3 regions of the Mesorhizobium sp. M0761 genome follow, and region 3 is predicted to be linked to each of the others. Evidence: predicted binding sites of a transcription regulator. Region 3 holds the regulator's gene; each other region holds the start of a gene.

Region 1 (4,674 bases), on a different contig from region 3:
TATGCGACAGGCTGCTATGTCCGCCACCCACGCCTGCTCCGAGGCCCTCCAGGGCAATGGTCTGAGACCTGGGCTCAAGCCCTTCGGCGAGGAGGATGAGACGCCGCTGGAGCCCCGTTGCAAGGCTGCCACAGATGGCCTGAACCTGAATCCGCCTTTCTTGAGACGTTGCGACTATCATCGCGGCGACACGCAGCTCTTGATTTGTGTACCGAAATCCTCAGCAGATCCATCGGGCTGAGCCGCTCAGCAATATCAACGAGAATGTCCAGCGGCAGATCAAGGATACTCAGAGGAGGAAACGCTTGATCTTGAGGCTCAGAGCGCGTCTGCTCCACTATAGAACAGGATGATTCACCGGGTTCTACAACGCCAGCTGCCGTTCCGATGAGAGAATTGTCCCTGATATCACGCTCGATGGAGTTAAATGCCGAGATGGGCGCCTTGCCACGCTCCTCAATGCCCCTCATGATTCACCGCCTATAGCTACCAACTGAATGAATCATCGTGATTGTCGCGCAGCGGAATCCTCAAGGATCGGGCAGTTCGTAGGGGGCGCCGGTTTGACCAGGTTGAGCCCGCGAATTGCTCGATCGGACAAGATCCTAATTCTCGACCATGCGGTGAGGCTTGAACGAGATCCTCGGGACGCACTGCAAGGTGTCGATCATGTTCGGCACACAAGGAAAGGGCGGCATTGCTGCCGCCCTGTCCGCTGTAAGTTGATAGGGGCTGGATTAAAAATCCATACCGCCCATCCCGCCCATGCCGCCCATACCGCCGCCGCCCATGCCGCCAGGCATGCCGCCGCCAGCCGACTCCTTCTTCGGAGCCTCCGCGATCATGGCTTCGGTGGTGACGAGCAGGCCGGCGACTGAGGCCGCGTCCTGGAGAGCTGTGCGCACGACCTTGACCGGGTCGACGATGCCCATGGCGATCATGTCGCCATACTCGCCGGTCTGGGCGTTGTAGCCGTAGGTCGCGCCCTTGTTGTCGAGGATCTTGCCGGCAACGATCGAAGCTTCAGCACCTGCGTTCGAAGCGATCTGACGGGCCGGAGCCTGCAGTGCACGACGAACGATGTTGATGCCGGCAGCCTGGTCGGCATTGACGCCGGTGACCTTGATGTTGGCCGAAGCGCGCAGCAGTGCGACGCCGCCGCCTGCAACGATGCCTTCTTCCACGGCCGCGCGGGTCGCGTTGAGGGCGTCGTCGACGCGGTCCTTCTTTTCCTTGACTTCGACTTCCGTCGCGCCGCCGACGCGGATCACCGCGACGCCGCCCGCGAGCTTGGCGAGACGTTCCTGCAGCTTCTCCTTGTCGTAGTCCGACGTGGTCTCTTCGATCTGCTGCTTGATCTGGGCAACGCGGCCCTGGATCTCGTCCTTCTTGCCGGCGCCGTCGACAATGGTGGTGTTCTCCTTGGAGATCGACACCTTCTTGGCGCGGCCGAGCATGTTGAGGCCGACATTCTCGAGCTTGATGCCGAGGTCTTCCGAAATGACCTGGCCACCGGTGAGGATGGCGATGTCTTCCAGCATGGCCTTTCGGCGATCACCGAAGCCCGGCGCCTTGACGGCGGCGATCTTCAGGCCACCGCGCAGCTTGTTGACGACCAGCGTGGCCAGAGCCTCGCCTTCGACGTCTTCCGAGATGATGAGCAGCGGCTTGGAGGTCTGCACGACGGCTTCGAGAACCGGCAGCATGGCCTGGAGGTTGGAGAGCTTCTTCTCGTGCAGGAGGATGTAGACGTCCTCGAGCTCGGCAACCATCTTGTCGGCGTTGGTGACGAAGTAGGGCGAGAGATAGCCGCGGTCGAACTGCATGCCTTCGACGACTTCCAGCTCGGTCTCGGCGGTCTTGGCTTCCTCAACCGTGATGACGCCTTCGTTGCCGACCTTCTGCATCGCTTCGGCGATCATCTTGCCGACCGACTCGTCGCCATTGCCGGCGATCGTGCCGACCTGGGCAACTTCCTCGGAGGTCTTGATCTTCTTGGCAGCGTTGCCGAGAGCCGCGACGACTTCGATCACGGCCAGATCGATGCCGCGCTTCAGGTCCATCGGGTTCATGCCGGCGGCAACCGCCTTGTTACCTTCCTGGACGATCGACTGCGCCAGGACGGTCGCGGTCGTGGTGCCATCACCGGCGATGTCGTTGGTCTTCGAAGCAACTTCGCGGATCATCTGCGCGCCCATGTTTTCGAACTTGTCGGAAAGTTCGATTTCCTTGGCGACGGTGACGCCGTCCTTGGTGATGCGCGGTGCGCCGAACGACTTGTCGATGACGACGTTGCGGCCCTTGGGGCCGAGGGTCACCTTCACCGCATCGGCGAGGATGTTGATGCCGTGAAGCATGCGCTCACGGGCATCGCGGGAGAATTTTACGTCTTTGGCAGCCATTTTTTAGCTCCTGGCAGGGGCTTGCGATCAAGCCCGAAATTCAGTTGACGGTGAGGCCGATAATCAGCCGATGATGCCCATAATGTCGGATTCCTTCATGATCAGAAGGTCTTCGCCATTGAGCTTGACTTCGGTGCCCGACCACTTGCCGAACAGGATGCGGTCGCCGGCCTTGACGTCCAGCGGGACCAGCTTGCCGGCTTCGTCGCGAGCGCCGGAGCCGACGGCGATGATCTCGCCTTCCTGCGGCTTTTCCTTCGCCGTATCCGGGATGATGATCCCGCCGGCGGTCTTGGATTCGGATTCGACCCGGCGTACGACCACGCGGTCATGCAGCGGCCGGAAATTCGACTTTGCCATTTTTGGATTTCCTTGGTGCGGATGTTGAACGGTGCTCCGTTGCCGGAGCATGCCTAGCACTCAGCCGAAGCGAGTGCTAACGCGGCAATGAGATAAGCCGCAGGCTCCTGCTAGTCAAGACGGAAGAGCAAAGAGCAAAGAGAAAAGAGAAGACAGCAAAGAGCAGCCAGCAAAGAGCGTGTAAGCATCGAGCCTTTTATGTGAACAATGTCGGGTATCCGACATATATGGGGCGGCTCACCCTTTGTAATTGAGCTTTATTCAGATGGTACGATTGGTGCAATGGGTGTTGCATTTGAACTCATCCAGAGGCTCGCACGGGTCGTGCTGCCTCAGCTTGGTCATGTCGAGCTTCAGAAGGCCATTTTGGCATTGGTTCTGTTGCTCCTATTGCCATTCATGACCAATCCTGCGCGCGTGAGCCGGCCGGCTAGATTCCAACCACGAGAGCGCCGCCGCTGAGACCCGCACCCGCCGCCGCCAGAAGGATTTTCTCTCCTGGCTGGAATGGCTTCATCTGGTTGGCGAGCGAGAGCGACAGCGGGACCGTCGCGGCCGAAGAGTTGCCGTATTCGGCAATCGTCTTGACAATTGCTTGGTCCGCAATGCCGAGGTTTCTTCCGACCGCGCCGAAAATCCGAGTATTGGCCTGATGCGGCACAAACCGGCCGACATTGTGTGGCCGCACTCCCGCAGTGGCTAGCGCGGTTGTCGAGCAATCGGTCATCATCTCGACGGCCTTTGCGAACACTTCGGGCCCGTCGGTCATCGTCATCCGGGTCTGCCCGAGGTCGAGGTCGCCATGGAACGGCGTGTTGCTTCCTCCTGCGGGAATCTGGATCAGCCCGTAGCGCGAGCCGTCCGAAGCCACCGAGGCACCGAGAATGCCCCGATCAGCATCATCGCACTGACCGATCACCAAGGCGCCGGCGGCATCGGCGAACAAGACTGAGCTCGCGCGCTCGGCTGGATTGATGCGGCGGCTGAGGATGTTGGCGGCGATGACCAGCGCTGGTTTGCCATGCAGGCGGGTGAACCCGTCCGCAAACATGAGCGCATAGATGAAGCCGGCGCAGGCGCCGGTCAGATCGACCGCGCCTGCGCGGCCAAGGCCAAGCTTGTGTGCGACCAGCGGCGCGCTTGGCGGCAGAAGATGGTCGGGCGTCGAGGTGGCAAGCAACAGCAGACCGATGTCGTGGCGCGCAATACCGGCGTTCACCAGCGCCATGTCGCCAGCCCGGGTGGCAAGACCCGACAGCGTGTCTTCGTCCGTTGCCCAGAAGCGCGAACGGATTCCGGTACGCCTTTCGATCCAGCCCGGCTCGAGGCCGAGATTGCTCTCGATCTCGGCATTGGCCACCTTGCGCCCAGGCACGTGATGGCCAAGTCCGAGAATGCGCGACGACTTGCTCACGGCCTGGACCCGAAGCGTTCCCCGGCCTCCTCGATGGCGTCATAGAGTCGTTCGAGCTCGTCGCCTGCGATGCAATAGGGTGGCAGAAGGTAGAGGACATTGCCGAGCGGGCGCACAAGCAGGCCGCGCTCGAGGAAGAAAGCGCGCAGCTTCGGACCAATCTCGGCGAGATAACCTGCGGAACCGGTTCGCAGGTCGAGCGCCGCGATCGTTCCCGTGGCTCGACAATCGGCAAAATATGGATTGTCCCGAAAGCGTTGCAGCCCGACGGCCTGCATCACGCTCAAGGCCGTGATCCGCCCGGCCACTGGCTCGTCGCGCCAGATCTCGACATTGGCGAGTGCTGCCGCACAGGCAATCGGATTGGCGGTGTAGGAGCTCGAATGGAAAAACGTCTTCTTCCGGTCCTCGGAATAGTGCGCCCGGAAGATGGCATCGGTGACAAGCGTTACGGCCAGCGGGATGGTGCCGCCGGTCAAGCCTTTGGAGGTGCACAGG
Region 2 (4,674 bases), on a different contig from region 3:
ACCGGGTTCTATTTGGCATGCGGGGAGTTTCAAGAAGGGTGTTATGAGGAGCCCTGTTTTCTCCGGCAATTCGAGGTCATTTCATGCGAACGCCACCGCTGCTGCCGGCTTTTGGAAAGCTCGGCGTCAAGCCCCCGGTCGCGATTGCGGCAGCACCCGCCCTGTCGAAGAGCACCGTGGCCCTGCGCATGCGCGAGATACTTTCAATGCATGGCGGCCTGGCCTTGAAGCTGTCGGTGGTGGCCTGGACAATCCTGATCCTGGCGGCGGCATTTTTCATGTCAAGGGCCTGATGCCGATATGGCAAACCGCTACGCGTTGCGCATGGACGAGCCCGAGAGCTGGACTATCTTCGACATCTTCACCGGCCAGCCTGTCGAGCTTAAGCAACAGGTAATGGTGGCCATGAATTTGCGGGATGCGGAAGCGATGGCCGACCGCCTGAACAGCCGGGACGTCAAGCGGCGGGCAAAAGCCGACCGCAAGTCCTGACGCACGCTGATCTCAGCCGCCCTGATGCAAGACGAACGCGCGCTAGCCGAAATCCGCGGCTGTGAGCACATAAATGCTCTTGCGGGTGCGGGCGTAGGCCTTGCTGGCAATGTCATGGATGGAGCTGGACGCGGTGTCGAAGGCCGCCAGATAGGTGGCTTCCGCGGTCGCCGTCCCTGATGGCACCTTCGAGAGGGCATCGGCTGCGACGGAGAAGGAAATCTGGAACATGCCGTCATGGCCGACAAAGCGGATGCGCTTGCCGGCCTCGTCATAGAAGCGGCTTGGATTGGGGAATGTCAGGCTCATGACGTGCCCCCCTTCGGCGCGGCGGCGGCTTTCTTGACGGTAGCCCGCTTCTTCTTCGGTGTCGGGTTCAAGGCTTCCGCGACGCGGTCGGCCTCTTCCTTGGCCAGGCGCAATTCCCTGAGCCTTGCCGTCTTGATCTCCCTGGCCCTCGCTTCGGACATGTAGTCGGAGGTTGCCTTGTTGCGCTCGGCCGTCTTCTTCTGCTTGTCCATGAAGCGGGCTTCAGCTTTTTCCATGATGCTCTGATTGCCTTCGGCCATCGCATAAATCTCCTCGTGCCTGAAATTGTGAAATCGAACTTACGATATAAATAGTCGCTTTGGCCTCGAAATTCAATTTTTCGAAATATCTAGGCGCCTCGCGACGTTTCGAACCCGGCAGACATCATAATACTTTTTAATATTTAATTTTGGCCACGAATAATTTTTGGCACTCCTATCTATCGAGTGCCAACACGCCTATAAGAACGGCGCGGTCGCCTATGCCGGCCCCAGAAAGAAGTTCTCATGAAGTTTCGGCCACTCCACGACCGCGTCGTCATCCGGCGCGCCGAAGGCGATGTCAAATCCAAGGGCGGCATCATCATTCCCGACAATGCCAAGGAAAAGCCGCAGGAAGGCGAAGTCATCGCCGTTGGGCCGGGCGCACGCGACGAAAACGGCGCGCTTGTTCCGCTCGACGTCAAGGCCGGCGACTTCATCCTGTTCGGCAAATGGTCGGGCACCGAGGTCAAGATCGACGGCGAGGACCTGCTGATCATGAAGGAAGCCGACATTATGGGCGTCATCGACAAGAGCGAGACGGCCGCTATCGGCAAGAGCGGGACGGTCGTCACCGAGAAGAGCGTCAAAGCCAAGAAGGCTGCCTGACCGGCCTGGCTTTGCCAGGCTCCGGCGAGCCGCTTGCTTCACCACACCAACGGGATTGAAAAAAATGTCTGCCAAGGAAATCAAATTCGCCACCGACGCGCGCGACCGCATGCTGCGCGGCGTCGAGATCCTCACCAATGCGGTGAAGGTCACGCTCGGCCCCAAGGGCCGCAACGTCATCATCGACAAGGCCTATGGCGCGCCGCGCATCACCAAGGACGGTGTGACGGTGGCCAAGGAAATCGAGCTTGCTGACAAGTTCGAGAACATGGGCGCGCAGATGGTGCGCGAAGTGGCTTCGAAGACCAACGACCTCGCCGGTGACGGCACCACCACCGCCACGGTGCTGGCCGCATCGATCCTGCGCGAAGGCGCCAAGCTGGTTGCCGCGGGCATGAACCCGATGGACCTCAAGCGTGGCATCGACCAGGCTGTCGCCGCCGTGGTCAAGGACATCAAGGCGAAGGCCAAGAAGGTCAAGTCGTCGGCCGAGATCGCGCAGGTCGGCACCATCGCCGCCAATGGCGATGCCAGCGTCGGCGCCATGATCGCCAAGGCGATGGACAAGGTCGGCAATGACGGCGTCATCACCGTCGAGGAGGCCAAGACCGCCGACACCGAACTCGACGTCGTCGAAGGCATGCAGTTCGACCGCGGCTATCTCTCACCCTATTTCGTCACCAATGCCGACAAGATGCGCGTCGAACTGGAAGAGCCTTACGTGCTCATCCACGAGAAGAAGCTCGGCAATCTGCAGGCGATGCTGCCGATCCTCGAAGCAGTGGTGCAGAGCGGCAGGCCGTTGCTGATCATCTCGGAAGACGTCGAAGGCGAAGCACTGGCGACGCTGGTCGTCAACAAGCTGCGCGGCGGCCTCAAGGTCGCGGCCGTCAAGGCGCCGGGCTTCGGCGATCGCCGCAAGGCGATGCTGGAAGACATCGCCGTGCTGACATCGGGCCAGATGATTTCCGAGGATCTCGGCATCAAGCTCGAAAACGTCACCATCGAGATGCTTGGCCGCGCCAAGCGCGTACTGATCGAGAAGGACACCACCACGATCATCGACGGCGCCGGCACCAAGGCGACCATCCAGGCGCGCATCGCGCAGATCAAGGGCCAGATCGAGGAGACCACGTCCGATTACGATAAGGAGAAGCTGCAGGAGCGGCTGGCCAAGCTCGCCGGCGGCGTCGCCGTGATCCGCGTCGGCGGCGTCACCGAGTCTGAAGTGAAGGAAAAGAAGGACCGCATCGACGACGCGCTGAATGCGACGCGCGCGGCGGTGGAAGAAGGCATCGTGCCCGGCGGTGGCGTGGCGCTTCTGCGCGCCAGATCGGCGCTGGCCGGGCTGACTGGCGCCAATGACGATGTGACGGCAGGCATTTCGATCGTGCTCAGGGCACTCGAAGCGCCGATCCGCCAGATCGCCGAGAATTCCGGTGTCGAAGGCTCGATCGTCGTCGGCAGGCTGTCCGACAGCAAGGACCACAATCAGGGCTTTGATGCCCAGAACGAGGTCTATGTCGACATGATCAAGGCGGGCATCGTCGATCCGGCGAAAGTGGTGCGCACCGCACTGCAGGATGCCGGCTCGATTGCAGCGCTTCTGATCACCGCCGAAGCGATGATCACCGACGTTCCGGCCAAGGATGCGGCGCCTGCGGGCGGCGGTGGCGGCATGGGCGGCTACTGACCATCGCCCGAAAATTGCCCGCCTGGGAATCTGGGCGGGCATAAATCAGAACAGGCTGCCGGGGACATTTCCCCGGCGAGCCAGGAATTTCCGTCAGTCAGTCAAGACCAGTCAGCAACGACAGGGAGATCGACAGATGATCACATTTGCCCCGAAGCCAAACGCTGTATCCGCGACCAAGCCGGCGGAGGAGAGCCGCTTCGATCGCATCCGCCGGATCGCCGCCGACAAGCACACGCAGGCCGATGCCGGGCCGATTGGCCGCGAGCCGTCGAAGACCGGCGACAAGCGGCCGATGTGACGGCTGCCAACCTCACGACATCGGCAACGCTCCGCCCTCTTCGGTGCGGCGGGCAATGAACTCGTCGAGCACATCGGATGTGGCAACGGCCGACGCCGGCGGCTGGAACTCGGCCAGCGTCCGCTTCCAGATGCCGGTGGCGCGCTCGGTGGCCGACTTCGAACCGGACTGCGTCCAGCTGCCGAAATTCGACCAGTCGGCGACCAGCGGCTCGTAGAAGGCGGTGCGGTAGCGCGTCATGGTGTGGCCGGCGGAGAAGAAATGCCCGCCCGGCTGGACTTCGGCGATCGCCTCGAAGCCGATAGAATCCTCGTCGCCGGGGGTCCTAGCGCAGAGTTCGGCAACCGTCTGCAATGCCTCGATATCGGTGATCAGCTTCTCGTAGGAGACGCTGAGGCCACCCTCCAGCCAGCCCGCGGCATGGATGCAGACGGTGGCGCCGGCAAGCACCGAGCCCCACAGCGCGAACTGCGTCTCGTGCGCCGCCTGCACATCGGAAATGTTGGCCGCACTGCCGCCGCCGGACCGCCAAGGCAGGCCGGTGAAGCGCGCCAGCTGGCCGGCGCCCAGCGTCGCCTTGACGTGCTCGGGCGTGCCGAAGGCCGGTGCGCCGGACTTCATGTCGACATTGGAGGAGAAGGATCCGTAAACCACCGGTGCGCCCGGCCGCACCATCTGCGCCAGCGCGAGACCAGCCAGCGCCTCGGCATGCTGCAGCGTCAATGCGCCGGCGACGGTGATCGGCGCCATGGCGCCGGCCAGGCAGAAGGGCGTGATGATGGACACCTGGCCGGCCTTGGCGAAGTCGATGATGCCCTGCGCCATCGGGATATCGAGCTGGCGCGGCGAATTGGTGTTAATGACGGTATAGCAATGGACGCCGGCAAGGAACTCGTCCTGCGAGAGGCCGCGCGCCAACCTGATCATCTCGAACCCGTCCTCGACCTGCGGCGTGCCACGGGCGAAGACGAAGGGAAACTTGTCCGACAGGGTCAGCTGCGCACGGTTGA
Region 3 (4,674 bases):
CGCCGAGAAAGATGCTGGTCACTTCGCGCGCCCCGGTCCGCTCGCGCATCGTCTTCAGCTCGGTCTCGAAGGCGCGGGCAAAGCGCTCCTGGTCGACCGGCTGGTGGCGGACATGGCTGTTGAAGTCGCAATACGGGCATTTGGCCGCGCAGAACGGCCAGTGGATATAGACGCCGAACCCCGGGCTGCGGTCCAGCGACATCAGGCTGAGCCTAACCTGGCGCGGGCGAATTTCTGGAAGGCGCGGGCGCGGTGCGAAAGCGCCGTTGCCTGGCCGGGCTTCCAGCCATGCTTTTCCTCAGCGCTCATCTCGCCGAACGTCTTGTCGAAACCGTCGGGCAAAAACACCGGGTCGTAGCCAAAGCCCAGTTCGCCGCGCGGCGGCCACACCAGCGTTCCCTCAGCCTCGCCGCGATAATATTCAGCCTCGCCATCGGGGAAGGCCAAGCAGATGACGGCGACGAACCGCCCCTTGCGCTGCGCTGGCTCGGCGGCGCCGACCTCCTGCAAGGCCACTTCGGTGCGCTGCATGGCCATGCCGAAGTCGCGGCTGCCGTCGGGAGCTTCGGCCCAATTGGCGGTGTAGACGCCGGGAGCGCCGTCGAGCGCGTCGACGCACAGGCCCGAATCGTCCGACAGCGCCGGCAGGCCGGTCGCCTTAGCCGCGGCGAAGGCCTTGATGTAGGCGTTTTCCTCGAAGGTGGTGCCGGTCTCCTCCGGTTCCGGCAGGCCGTAGTCCTTGGCCGACTTCGCCTCGAAGCCGAACGGACCCATCAAATCGGCGAATTCGCGCAGCTTGCCTTCATTGTGGCTGGCAACGACGATCTTCTTTCCATCGAGAGAATGCATCAAAGGCCCCAGATCCTTGGCTCGGCGAATTCGATCGAATTGCCCGAGGGGTCGCGTATGTAGATCGAACGCCCGCCCTGCGGCCATTCGAATTCGCTTTCGATAGCGATGTTTTTCGCCTCAAGCTGCGCCTTCCAGCGCGCGAGTTCATCCGCACTTGCGGCAAAGCAGAGATGGCCCTGCCCGACCGTGCCATGCGGCGGCACTTTCAGCCGCGCATCCGGCGCCGGCGGGATTTTGGTGGCTTCGGCGTTGAAGATGAGCAGTACGCCCGGGCCGCAGCGGAAGAAGAGATGGCGGCCGTCGACCTTGCCGAGGAGAGGGAGGCCGAGGACATTGGAGTAGAAGGCTTCGGCAGCGGCGAGATCCGTGACGTAAAGCGCTGACTCAAGAATAGCGGAGGGCGTCACGAGGCGCCCCCCTCTGCCCTGCCGGGCATCTCCCCCGCAAGGGGGGAGATTGGCAGTTCCGCTGGCGGCGTCTCAACGTTGATGGTTGGCGAAAACGGTAGCGACCTCTGATCTCCCCCCTTGCGGGGGAGATGGCCGGCAGGCCAGAGGGGGGTGTGAAGGATCGCCCACGTCATCGCAGTAAAGTCAGGCCACAGCCATCTGCTGCAAGCTCACCAGCCGCTGAATGCCCTTCTTGGCAAGGCCCATCAGCTCCGCGAACTGCCCTTCCGAGAAAGGCTCGCCCTCGGCGGTGCCCTGGATCTCGACGATGCCGCCCTTGCCGGTCATGACGAAATTGGCGTCGGTGCCGGCAGATGAATCCTCGATATAGTCGAGGTCGATGACCGGCTGGCCGTCATGGATGCCGCAGGAAATTGCCGCGACATGGTCCTTCAGCACCTTGGCAACACTGGCCATCTGCCGCGCTTCCATCCAGCGCAGGCAATCGTAGAGCGCCACCCAGCCGCCGGTGATCGAGGCCGTGCGGGTGCCGCCATCGGCCTGGATGACGTCGCAGTCGACGGTGATCTGCTGTTCGCCCAGCGCCTGCAGGTCGACAACGGCGCGCAAGGAGCGGCCGATCAGCCGCTGGATTTCCAGCGTGCGGCCGCCTTGCTTGCCGGCCGAGGCTTCACGGCGCATGCGCTCGCCGGTCGAACGCGGCAGCATGCCGTATTCCCCCGTCACCCAGCCCTTGCCGGAATTGCGCATCCAGCCTGGCACCTTTTCCTCCAGGCTTGCCGTGCACAACACATGCGTGTCGCCGAATTTCACCAGGCACGAGCCTTCGGCGTGTTTGGACACGCCGCGCTCGAAGGAGATGGCGCGCATTTCGTCGGCTTGGCGTTTGGAAGGGCGCATCGAGGCCTCTTTCTGTTCTTTTTAGGGTTGCGTCGGCGGCTTGTAGACGCATGCAGCCCATGGCGCAAAGGAAAAGGCCGGGCGATCTGGCACAGACGCCGGGTTGCGCGGGGGCGATGGAAGTCTATATCCTTGAGCCGGAGGTTTTTGGCTCGAATGACCAAGGCAGTCACCGAACCCAGTCTGCTGGCGCCCGCGCTGCAATCGCTCGACATGCGTTCGCGCGACATTTTTAGGCGCATCGTCGAATCCTATTTGAAGGACGGTGAGCCTGTGGGATCGCGCAGCCTGTCGCGCATCCTGCCGTCGTCGCTGTCGCCGGCCACCATCCGCAATGTGATGAGCGACCTCGAACATCTCGGCCTGATCTATGCCCCGCACATCTCGGCCGGGCGCCTGCCGACCCAGACCGGCCTGCGCTTCTTCGTCGATGCCTTCATGGAGCTTGGCGATCTCTCCGACGAGGAACGCCGGGTCATCGAGGCGCAGGTGCGCGCCTCCGGCTCGGGCGCGACGCTGGAACACATGCTGACCGAGGCCAGCCAGATGCTGTCGGGCATGTCGCGCGGCGCCGGCCTGGTGCTCGCCACCAAGAACGAGGTGGCGCTGAAGCACATCGAGTTCATCCAGCTCGAGCCGACCAAGGCGCTGGCGGTGATGGTGTCGCAGAATGGCGATGTCGAGAACCGCGTCGTCGACCTGCCGGCCGGCATCACCGTCTCGCAGCTGCACGAGGCCTCCAACTTCCTCAACGCCCATATCAGGGGCCGCACGCTCGCCGAGGCGCGCATCGAGATCGCCCGCATCAAGGACGAGACCCGGGCAGCGCTGGACACGCTGTCGCAGGACCTGGTCGAGAAAGGCCTGGCGGTGTGGGCCGGCGCCGATAGCGGCCTGCCGGCGCGCCTTATCGTGCGCGGCCGCGCCAATTTGCTCGAAAACGTCACCGCCCAGGCCGATATCGAATTGCTGCGCCACCTGTTCGAGGATCTGGAGACGCAGGACGGGCTGATCCAGCTGCTCGACCTCGCCGAGGACGGCCCCGGCGTGCGGATCTTCATCGGCTCTGAAAACAAGCTGTTTTCGCTGTCCGGCTCGTCGCTGGTCGTGGCGCCCTACCGCGACAAGGACGCCCGCGTCGTCGGCGCGCTCGGTGTCATCGGCCCGACCAGGCTGAATTATGCCCGCATCGTGCCGATGGTCGACTACACGGCCCAATTGATTACCCGGATGTTAAGATAATTCCGAAGCCGGGATCACCGTAAAGGAGGGCGCAGAATGGCGCTTGAATCGTTCAAGGCCCAGATCAGCATGCTGCTCGAAGAAATGGTCAACCAGCCGGAGGACGAGCACGAAATCCAGGAGCAGCTGCGCGAAAAACTGCGCGAAATGCGCGCCATGGGCTTGCCGCTGCCGGAAGATCTCGTCGCATTGGAAAAGCGTCTCGACGACGATCTCGACGTCGAAGAGGAAAGTTGAGCGGTTCTCTCGTCGAATCTGCGCGCGCGCACGCTTCTCTTTTGCGGCGGCCGCACAATATCTCCCTTGTGCATGACGCGCCGACCGGCGCGAGTTCGAGGAGAACAGCATGATCCGGATTGCCGGCTTGGCAGGGCTTGCCCTGCTTCTGGCCACCAGCGCCTTCGCCCAGGAGGCCGATCAACCGCTGCTGACCGGCAAAGACGCTTTCGGCGACTGGACGGCCGACAAGCCAGGTGTGCGCCGGCTGATCAAGCCGGATGATCTGCAAAAGCCCAACATCACCGGATCCGCCTCCAACAGCGCCGGCCTTGGCGATCGACCCGAGGGCGCGAAGCCCGTCCTGCTGCCTGGGTTTTCGGCCGAACTGGTTGCTTCCGGCATTTCCAATCCGCGGGTCGTGCGCGTGGCGCCGAACGGCGACCTGTTCGTCGCCGACAGTGACGCCAACCAGATCCGCGTCTATCGGCTGGCCAAGGGTAGCGCGAAGCCGGCCGAAGAGGGCATTTTTGCCGACAATCTCAACCAGCCCTATGGCATCGCCTTCTACCCGCCTGGCGACAAGCCGCAATGGGTCTATGTCGCGAACAACGACAGCGTGGTCCGCTACGCCTATCGCGACGGCGACCTTAAAGCCTCCGGCGAACCGGAGACGATTGTCTCCGACATCCCTACCGGCGGCCACTGGACCCGCGATATCGCCTTCTCGCCGGACGGGAAGACGCTGTATCTCTCGGTCGGCTCCGGATCGAACGTCGCGGAGGGCATGCAGAAGGCACCGAAGGGCGGCCTTGACGCCTGGGCAAAATCACAGCCACTCGGCGCCACCTGGGGTTCCGAGGATGGCCGTGCCGACGTGCTGGCCTTCGGCCCCGACGGCAAGAATGGCCGCATCCTCGCTACCGGCCTGCGCAATTGCTCGGGCATGACCGTGCAGCCGGCCACCGGCGCGCTGTGGTGTGTCGTCAACGAGCGCGACGGTCTCGGCGACGATGTGCCGTTCGAATATGCCACCTCAGTCAAGGACGGCGCC

The links. The regulator HrcA, encoded in region 3, represses chaperone genes, less so after heat shock. The targets are predictions, from matches to a motif close to GTTAGCACTCNCNNNNNGNGAGTGCTAAC.
Region 1: groES (co-chaperone GroES) is a predicted target of HrcA. The motif match lies at 2,815-2,843, and genes of this name have one in related genera.
Region 2: NKI32_RS21920 (co-chaperone GroES) is a predicted target of HrcA. The motif match lies at 1,227-1,255, and genes of this name have one in related genera.

The regions. Positions count from the first base shown of each region.
Region 1 covers NZ_JAMYPF010000026.1:57,102-61,775, reverse strand. Annotated here, with positions in the region: gene NKI32_RS31645 (hypothetical protein) at 1-99, shown strand, start outside; gene groL (chaperonin GroEL) at 738-2,402, opposite strand; gene groES (co-chaperone GroES) at 2,466-2,762, opposite strand; gene bioZ (3-oxopimeloyl-[acyl-carrier-protein] synthase BioZ) at 3,193-4,176, opposite strand; gene NKI32_RS28915 (adenosylmethionine--8-amino-7-oxononanoate transaminase) at 4,173-4,674, opposite strand, start outside.
Region 2 covers NZ_JAMYPF010000014.1:103,238-107,911, forward strand. Annotated here, with positions in the region: gene NKI32_RS21900 (hypothetical protein) at 84-293, shown strand; gene NKI32_RS21905 (hypothetical protein) at 301-492, shown strand; gene NKI32_RS21910 (DUF1488 family protein) at 535-801, opposite strand; gene NKI32_RS21915 (hypothetical protein) at 798-1,061, opposite strand; gene NKI32_RS21920 (co-chaperone GroES) at 1,308-1,670, shown strand; gene groL (chaperonin GroEL) at 1,735-3,363, shown strand; gene NKI32_RS21930 (hypothetical protein) at 3,500-3,664, shown strand; gene NKI32_RS21935 (trimethylamine methyltransferase family protein) at 3,677-4,674, opposite strand, start outside.
Region 3 covers NZ_JAMYPF010000002.1:39,028-43,701, forward strand. Annotated here, with positions in the region: gene hemW (radical SAM family heme chaperone HemW) at 1-202, opposite strand, end outside; gene rdgB (RdgB/HAM1 family non-canonical purine NTP pyrophosphatase) at 202-849, opposite strand; gene NKI32_RS02995 (VOC family protein) at 849-1,259, opposite strand; gene rph (ribonuclease PH) at 1,446-2,162, opposite strand; gene hrcA (heat-inducible transcriptional repressor HrcA) at 2,319-3,404, shown strand; gene NKI32_RS03010 (hypothetical protein) at 3,441-3,641, shown strand; gene NKI32_RS03015 (PQQ-dependent sugar dehydrogenase) at 3,751-4,674, shown strand, end outside.